Regions from separate parts of the Burkholderia pulmonis genome, predicted to be linked through region 2. Evidence: riboswitches for the same ligand, from Rfam matches in the RefSeq annotation. Region 2 holds a riboswitch; the other holds the start of a gene.
The links. A riboswitch is a leader RNA that binds a small molecule or an ion and turns the genes downstream of it on or off. The one in region 2 is predicted to bind FMN.
Positions count from the first base shown of each region.

Region 1 (4,407 bases), on a different replicon from region 2:
CGCCGGAAATGCTGGTCGTCACGAGCCGCGACCCGGGCGCGCCGCCGGCCGACTACCTGCGCAGCTCGGGCGGCATCTTCAAGGACATGCTGATCCACGACTTCGACGTGTTCCGCTGGATCCTCGGCGACGAAGCGCAGACGCTACATGCGACCGGAAGCTGCCTGACCGATGCGGCCGTGCACGAAGCGGGCGACATCGACTCGACCGCCGTGACGATCCGCACGCGACGCGGGCTGCTGTGCCAGATCAACACGTCGCGGCGCGCGGCCTACGGCTACGACCAGCGCTTCGAGCTGCTCGGCAGCCACGGGATGCTGCAGGCCGGCAACGTGCGGCCGACCGAGGTGAGCGCGTGGCTCGCCGGCGGCATCGCGACGGACGTGCCGGAACCGTTCTTCCTCGAGCGCTACCGGCATGCGTACGCGGCCGAGATCGCGCACTTCGTCGACGCACTGCGCGACGGCACGCCGGTCAGGACAACGATCGACGACGGACTCGCCGCGCTCGAGCTGGCCGAGGCCGCGACGACGTCGTGGAAAACGGGGCGCGTGATCGAGCTGTGACGCAACCGACGGCGGTGGCGCGGCCAACCGGCCGCCGCCGTCGCGCGATCGACCGCATGCGTGCGCGGCAGACGGCAGCCGCATGATCGCATCGGGAAAATTTGCCGAAGCGTCACGCGGCGCGCGCGCGAAAGCACGTATGATGGCGAATTGATCGGCGTCGCCGGTCTCCCGCATTTTCGTCACCATGCTCGATCACCTCATCTGCGACTGCGACGGCGTGCTCGTCGACAGCGAAGTCATCGCCGACCGCGTGCTGCTCGACACGCTGTCCGCCACGTTCCCGAACCTCGATTTCGAGGCTGCCGCAAAATCGGCATTCGGCCAGCAGACGTCGCGCTTCCTTACCGGAATCGAATCCCGCTTCGGGATCGAGATGCCCGCGAACTTCATCGAGACCATCGAGCACAACATCGAGGTCGCGCTCGCGCAATCGCTCGCGCCGATTTCCGGCGTGCGCGACGCGCTGCTGCAGGTCACGCTGCCGGCGGCCGTCGTGTCGAACAGCCGGCTCGTGCGCGTGCGCAACTCGCTGAAGCGCGCGTCGCTCACCGAGATCTTCGGCGAGCGTGTATTCAGTTCGGAACAGGTGGCGCGGCCGAAGCCCTACCCCGACGTGTACCTGCATGCGGCACACACGCTCGGCGTCGAGCCGGCGCGCTGCGTCGTCGTCGAGGACAGCGTGTCTGGGCTGAATGCCGCGCGTGCGGCCGGGATGAAGACGATCGCGTTCGTCGGCGCGAGCCACATCCCCGACAACTACGCGGATGCACTGCGCGCGATGGGCATCACGCGGATCATGCGAAAGATGGACGAACTGCCGTCGCTCGTCGAAGCCGGCATGCGCGGCGAATTCGGCGACGTGCAGTCCTGATTGTCATGCCGGCCGGTTCAGGCCGGCCTGGCGCGCGCCGGTTCGCGCACGCCGCACCCAGGGCGCGCGAACGCGCCCGTTTTCCTCTTGCTCAAGCCGGTTCGCAGCAGCGTTCGCGCGCGGCCGCCAGCGCCTCGCGGAACTCGACGAGTTCCGCGATCGTCAGCATCGGCAGCCCGTGGCGTTGCGCAAAACGCTCGACGTCGTCGCCGCGCGTCATCGTGCCGTCCGGATTCATCAGCTCGCACAGCACGCCGGCCGGCTTCAGGCCCGCGAGGATCGACAGGTCGACCGTCCCTTCGGTGTGACCGCGGCGCGCGAGCACGCCGCCCGGTTGCGCACGCAACGGAAAGACGTGGCCGGGGCGCACGATGTCGTGCGGCTTCGCGCCTTCCGCGATCGCCGCGCGGATCGTCGTCACGCGATCGGCTGCCGATACGCCGGTGTGCACGCCTTCGCGTGCTTCGATCGACACGGTGAACGCGGTGCCGTTGCGGCTCTCGTTGGTCTGCACCATCGGCGGCAGCTCGAGCGCGCGCACCGTATCGTCGGTCAGGCACAGGCACACGATGCCGCTGCACTCGCGGATCAGCAGCGCCATCGTCTCGGGCGTGATGCGCTCGGCGGCGACGATCAGGTCGGCTTCGTTCTCGCGGTCGTGGTCGTCCTGCAGCACGACCGCGCGGCCTGCGCGCATCGCTTCGAGCGCAGCGGCGATGCGCGGCGGCACCGGTTCGGAATCCAGCAACGGGAGATCGGCAAAGGCGTCGGCCGGTGCCGACGTGATGGACATCAAGGACATGTGAAACGCTCCTCGCAAATACGATTTGGGCGAAAAACGTTCCAGGGCATTGCAAACAGACAGAACGACAACCCGCTTCGCACGCATCGCGAAGCGGCCCTGACGGACATGACTATCTGCACATCTTCTCTCATCCGGACTGTGACCGTCGGCTCTGGCATTCGACCAGATCTGCTGACCCCGCGCAAAAGCACGGGCGCTCGCGGGCTCGCCGGCTTACGCCAGCCTACCGCCGGTGGGGAATTTCGCCCCGCCCTGAAGACGCACTGATTGCCGGACGGGGGTTCCCCGTCACCGGCGGGCCAAGCATACCGCAGCCGCACGCGAAGCGCAGCGAACCACACCTAAAACCTTACTGACGACCCCGTCTAACCGCATCGTCCGAACGGCCGACGGACGGGCAGCCATCCCGCGACAGCCGGAAAATCCACCCGGCTGTTGCGGATCGCGCGGTCAGTGGGCCGCATGCGCGGCGTCGGGCACGAGCCAGCGCGGCGGCACTTCGGGGCTCACCGTCACACGAAACGCGCGCGCTTCGCTGTCGCCCGGATTGCGCAGGCTGTACGGCTGGTCCGCATCGAACACGATCGCGTCGCCGGTTGCGAGCAGCTGGCGGCGGTCGTGCACGCTGACTTCGAGCGTGCCTTCGCTGACGACGAGGTTCACCGTCGTACCGGGGGCGCGATGCGCGCCGGGCTCCGTATGCAGCGGGGCGATCCGCAGCTCGTGGAATTCGGCCGCGGCCGGCTCGCCTTCCGGATACAGCGCGCGCGCCGAGAAGCGCCCGTTCGAGCTGACGACGCGCGATGCGCGTTCGGCCGCCAGGTGCTCGAAGCCGTTCACCGCATGGCGGCGCAGGAACGCGGCGACCGACACCTTCAGCGCCGCGGCGATCTTGCAGAGCACCTTGATCGACGGCACGCTGCGCGCCGATTCGATCTGCGCGAGCATCGCGCGCGACACGCCGGACAGCCGCGCGAGCGCATCGAGCGACAGTTGCCGCTCGGCGCGCAAGCGTGCGAGGTTCACGCCGACGACCTGCTCGAGCAGGTCGAGCGATGCGGACGCGCGCACGTCGGCGGCGTTGCCGGACTCGAAGGAAGACACGTCGCGCACGAGCGCCAGGGATGAAGACATAGCATTGCCTCCGGGCCGCCGCGCGGCCCTGCGTATGGGGTAAGCCGGGATCGGAATCGCGTTGCGCCAGCCATGGCGCGTATCGAAACGCTATCACCCGGCCTTGCGCGGGCAAACGAAGTTATCTTCACACCGTTATCAGCATCGCGGAGGAATGCGTTTCTCGCGAACCTTTTCCTGCCGCTATTGCGTCGCCATCCGCCCGCGCCGGCAATGCTCACTGCGCCGCCGGCGCCGCACCGCGTGCCGGACCGCGCGCGTCGAGCCGCATCGCGAGCCACGTGACGACGAGCGCCGCGAACGTCACCGCGACGGCAACCCACGGCAGCGCATCGAGCGAGAAACCGTGTTCCAGCGCGAGGCCGCCGAGCCACGCGCCGCCCGCATTGCCGACGTTGAACGCGCCGATGTTGAGCGTCGACGCGAGATGCGGCGCGCTCGCGGCCTTCTCGACCACACGCGCCTGCAGCGGCGGCACCGTCGCGAACGCGGCGATCCCCCAGACGAACACGGTGACGGCCGCCGCGACCGGCAGGTGGCTCGTCTTCGCGAACACGGCCATCACGGCCATCAGCGCGACGAGGATCGCGATCAGCGACGGCATCAGCGCACGGTCGGCGAGCTTGCCGCCGAGCGTATTGCCGATCGTGAGCCCCGCGCCGAACAGCACGAGGATCAGCGCGACCGCGCGCGGCGAGTAGCCCGACACGGTCTCGAGAATCGGCGCGATATACGTGAACACGACGAACACGCCGCCGAAGCCGAGCACCGTCATCAGCAGCGCGAGCCACACCTGCGGCTCCTTCAGCACGCGCACTTCGTGGCCAAGGCCGACCGGCCCGCTGTCGTGGCGGTTCGGCACCAGCGCGGCCACGCCGCCGAGCGCGAGCACCCCGAGCGCGGCGACGATCCAGAACGACGCGCGCCAGCCGAGCAACTGGCCGACGAACGTGCCGAACGGCACGCCGAGCACGTTCGACAGCGTGAGCCCGGTGAACATCAGCGCGATCGCGCTCGCGCGCTTGTCG
Region 1 is NZ_OZ480186.1:3,082,421-3,086,827, forward strand. It holds gene iolG (inositol 2-dehydrogenase) at 1-566, shown strand, start outside; gene AC5LXK_RS14325 (HAD family hydrolase) at 754-1,440, shown strand; gene ribB (3,4-dihydroxy-2-butanone-4-phosphate synthase) at 1,532-2,242, opposite strand; FMN riboswitch at 2,361-2,509, opposite strand; gene AC5LXK_RS14335 (helix-turn-helix domain-containing protein) at 2,696-3,379, opposite strand; gene AC5LXK_RS14340 (MFS transporter) at 3,597-4,407, opposite strand, start outside.
Region 1: it holds a riboswitch for FMN, as region 2 does, so the genes downstream of both, ribB (3,4-dihydroxy-2-butanone-4-phosphate synthase) here and AC5LXK_RS23645 (6,7-dimethyl-8-ribityllumazine synthase) in region 2, are expected to answer to the same signal.

Region 2 (4,407 bases):
GTGACGGTGTCCTTGGCGATGCCCGGCTGCGCGGCAAGCGCCAGCAAGAGCGCCGTGACGATTCGGCTCGACAACATGATCTCCCGGAGGGTTGGCGGGCGGCGGCGCGATGGCGTCGCCCTGTGTCCGCCATGCACGACGGCAGGCGGAACGGATGGAACCGGTGAAGATACGTCGATCCGATTCATGAGACAAACGCAATATTCTGCTATGCAAAGATGCAAATATTTTATGAAATGACCTCGACCTCACTCTGTCCGCCACCGTCATTCGCCGTCTGCTATTCGAATGATTCCTCGATATATATTTCGCGCACGAAATAAATCTGGACTATATTTCGCATACGAAATAAATACCCGGAACGAGGACGGCCATGACCTCCCAACCCATCGAATTTTCCGCCGCCGACGGCTATGCGCTGCACGGCACGCTGTGGTCGCCGGATGTCGCGCCCCGCGCGCTGGTGCTGATCCATCCGGCCACGGCCGTGCCCGAGCGGCTGTATGCGGGCTTCGCGCGCTTCCTCACCGAACGCGGTTTCGCGGCGCTGACCTACAACTATCGCGGCATCGGCGCGTCGCGCCCCGCGCGCCTGGGCGCGCTGCAGGCGCGCATGCGCGACTGGATGGAACTCGACGTGGGTGCCGCGACCGCGTGGGCGCGGCAGGCTTATGACGGGCTGCCGCTGCTGGCGGTCGGCCACAGCGTCGGCGGGCATGCGATCGGGCTGTCCGGCGCCACGCCCCATCTGCGCGCGGCCGTCCTCGTCGCCGCGCATGCGGGCAGCACACGGCTGATCGCGCAGGCGGCCGAACGCGTGAAGGTACGGCTCATCCTGCGCGTGCTCGGCCCGCTGATGTCCGCGCTGCTCGGCTACGTGCCCGGCAAGCGGCTCGGGCTCGGCGAGGATCTGCCGGCCGGCGTGTTCCGCGAGTGGAGCCGCTGGACGACGCTGCCGCATTATTTCTTCGACGACCCGACGCTCGGCGCGGCCGAGCGTTTCTCGAAGCAGCAGTTGCCGATCCTGGCGCTCGGCTTCGACGACGATCCATGGGCGAACCCGGCCGCGATCGGCCTGCTGGTAAGCTATCTGACCCGCGCGAAGGTCGAACGCCGCCAGATCGATCCGCACGCGGCGGGCAGCGGCCCGGTCGGGCACATGGGCTTCTTTCGCAGCCGGCCCGGCACCGTGCTGTGGCCGGGCGTCGCCGACTGGCTCGCGCAGGCGCTCGACACGCCACGCACCACGGGCCGTCCCTCCCTTTCCATTGCAGCCGGGAACCCAGCTTGAGCGAAGACCGACGACTGTTTTTCATGTTGAACATCGGCCAGCGGCGCGTGCAGCGCTGGATCGACCGCAAGGCCGAAACCGAAACGCGCGCGAGCGCCGCACAGGCCGGCGCGCTGTTCTGTCTCGCGAAGCAGGATGGCGCGCTGATCGGTGAAGTCGGCGCCGCGCTGCAGCTCGCGCCATCCGCGATGACGGGGCTCGCCGACCGGATGGCAAAGGCCGGCCTCATCACGCGTCATGCCGATTCGGACGACGGCCGCGCGACGCGGCTGTACCTGACCGACGAAGGCCATGCGGCGCTCAAGCGCGCACGGGTGCTGCTGCGCGAACTCAACGGCAAGCTGTGCGACGGGTTTTCCGACGACGAACTCGATGTCGTCGCGCGCTGGCTGCACACGTTGCAGGAGCGGTTTCCGACGGAGCGCTGAGCGACGGCTGAAACGCGGTGTCGCAGCCCCCTTCGAAGACATCCCGCCCAAACCGGCATGCGTGCCGCCGCGCAAGCAACGCAGCGGTACGCACACGGTAAAGCGGTCAGGCCGCCTGCGGGATCGCCGCAGCCACGGATCCCGCCTTCAGCGCCGCGACCTTGCCGATCGTATCGACGCACGCATGCGCGAGTTCCGCGCCCTTCACGAGGAAGTGCTCGTGGAAGAAGGCGACATGCTCGGCCCCGTGGAAATGATGCGGCGTCAGCACCGCCGACAGCACCACCACGCCGGTTTCGAGCTGCACCTGCATGAGACCGGAAATCACCGCCTGCGCGACGAAGTCATGGCGATAGATGCCGCCGTCGACGACCAGGCCGGCACACGCGATGGCCGCGTACTTGCCGGTTTGCGCGAGCAGTTTGGCATGCAGCGGAATTTCGAAGGCGCCTGCCACTTCGAAGAAATCGCAATCCGCCTGGCTCAGGTTCGCGTTGGCGAGCCCGTCGACGAACGCGTTTCGGCACTGGTCGACGATCTCCTTGTGCCAGCACGACTGGACGAAGGCGATACGCGGAGCGGCGGTTTGGGAAAGGGAAGCAGGTTGGGTCATCGATAGGTCCTGTGTGAGTTGAATGGGCGCACAGGGACAAGCCGCGTACCTTGCGTACGCAACGAACCCCGCTCTCTCTCATCCGGACTGTGACCGTCGGCCCCGGAATCGAACCGGGTCTGCTGACCTTGCCGTGCACATGCGTGTCGGCAAGCGCTCGCGGGCTACGCGCAATCGCGCGATTACCGCCGGTGGGGAATTTCACCCCGCCCTGAGAACGTTCGCGGCACCTTGGCCGCGCCGGAAATCTATCACACTCTCGTCGTGCGGGCGCTGCGGCGCCATCCGCCCGCCTCGTGCCCTCGACACCCCCATCCCGCCTTTCCCGGGAGCGGCGCGCCGCTCCAGCCAGCTTTTCATCGATCCGACGGAAAACATACGACTTCCTGCCAGCAAGCTTGGAATTTGAAATGATATAACATATCATTTTGGAGGCTCGTCCGTCTGACGCGTTCCACTGTGGGTGGCCGAGCCTCGCCGAGCCATGTTCCAACGGGTCACTGCGCGTCAATGACGCAACAATATATCGTATCTTACGGTGGCCCGCATCGCTCGTTATCCGATCCGATTCCAACCGATTCACCGACCATGCGCGACCTCCCTCGCTTACCGCTTCGCCCGCTTTCGTCCCTTTCGTTGATGCTGTTCGCCGCCGTCGCGCACGCGCAAGCCGATGCGCCCGCGTCGTCGAACCCCGCGCCGGCCGCCGCTCCACTCGCACCGATCTTCGTGACCGCGAACCCGCTCGGCGACACCGAGCTGATCGCACCGACCGTCCAGCTCTCCGGCGATGCGCTGACGCGCCGCCAGGCCGATTCGCTCGGCGAGACGCTCAACGGGCTGCCCGGCGTGTCGACCACCACCTACGGGCCGATGGTCGGCCGCCCGATCATCCGCGGAATGGACGGCGACCGGATCCGGCTGCTGCAGAACGGCGTCGCGGCCTACGACGCGTCATCGCTGTCGTACGACCATGCGGTGCCGCAGGATCCGCTGTCGATCGAGCGCGTCGAAATCGTGCGCGGCCCGGCCGCACTGCTGTACGGCGGCAACGCGGTGGGCGGCGTGGTCAACACGATCGACAACCGGATTCCGCGCGAAGCGATCCAGGGCGTGACCGGCGCGCTCGACGCACGCTATGGCGGCGCCAATTCCGTGCGTGCCGGTGCCGCGCAGGTCGAAGGCGGCAACGGCCGGTTCGCGTTCCACGTCGACGCGTTCGACCGCGAAACGAGCAAGCTGCGGATTCCCGGCTACGCGCGCAGCAGCCAGCAACGCGCGATCGACGGCCCCGACACGCCGCAGCCGGAAGGCAACGTACCGAACAGCGACGGCCGTGTGCACGGCGGCGCGGTCGGCGCGTCGTACACGTGGGCCGACGGTTTCGCGGGCCTGTCGTACAGCGGTTACGAATCGAACTACGGCTCCGTCGCGGAAAGCGACGTGCGGCTGCGGATGCGCCAGGAACGCCTCGCGCTCGCCTCCGAGGTGCGCAACCTCAGCGGGCCGTTCACGAAGCTGAAATTCGATTTCGCGTACACCGACTACCGCCACAAGGAAGTCGACAACGGCGAAACGGCGACCACCTTCCGCAACCGCGGCTACGAGGCGCGCATCGAGGCGCGCCATCGCAAGATCGGCCCGTTCGAAGGCGCGATCGGCGTGCAGTTCGGCCAGAACACGTTCTCCGCGCTCGGCGACGAAATGCTCGTGCCGTCCACGCGCACCAACAGCGTCGCGCTGTTCGGCCTCGAGGAATGGCAGGTCGTCCCCGCGCTGAAGCTGAGCCTCGGCGGCCGCTTCGAACATGTGAAGGTCGACCCCGATCCGGCCGGCGTCGAGAAATTCGCGGGCGCGCAGCCGCGCGACTTCAACGCGGGCAGCCTGTCGGCCGGCGCGCTGTTCTCGCTGACGCCGGTATGGTCGGTTGCGGCGAACGTCGCGTACACCGAGCGCGCGCCGACCTTCTACGAGCTGTACTCGAACGGCCCGCACGATGCGACCGGCCAGTTCCTGATCGGCAACCCGAACGCATCAAAGGAAAAGGCCGTGTCGACCGACCTGTCGCTGCGCTA
Region 2 is NZ_OZ480187.1:1,534,082-1,538,488, reverse strand. It holds gene AC5LXK_RS23660 (ABC transporter substrate-binding protein) at 1-77, opposite strand, end outside; gene AC5LXK_RS23655 (alpha/beta hydrolase family protein) at 374-1,291, shown strand; gene AC5LXK_RS23650 (MarR family winged helix-turn-helix transcriptional regulator) at 1,288-1,719, shown strand; gene AC5LXK_RS23645 (6,7-dimethyl-8-ribityllumazine synthase) at 1,826-2,332, opposite strand; FMN riboswitch at 2,399-2,555, opposite strand; gene AC5LXK_RS23640 (TonB-dependent receptor) at 2,972-4,407, shown strand, end outside.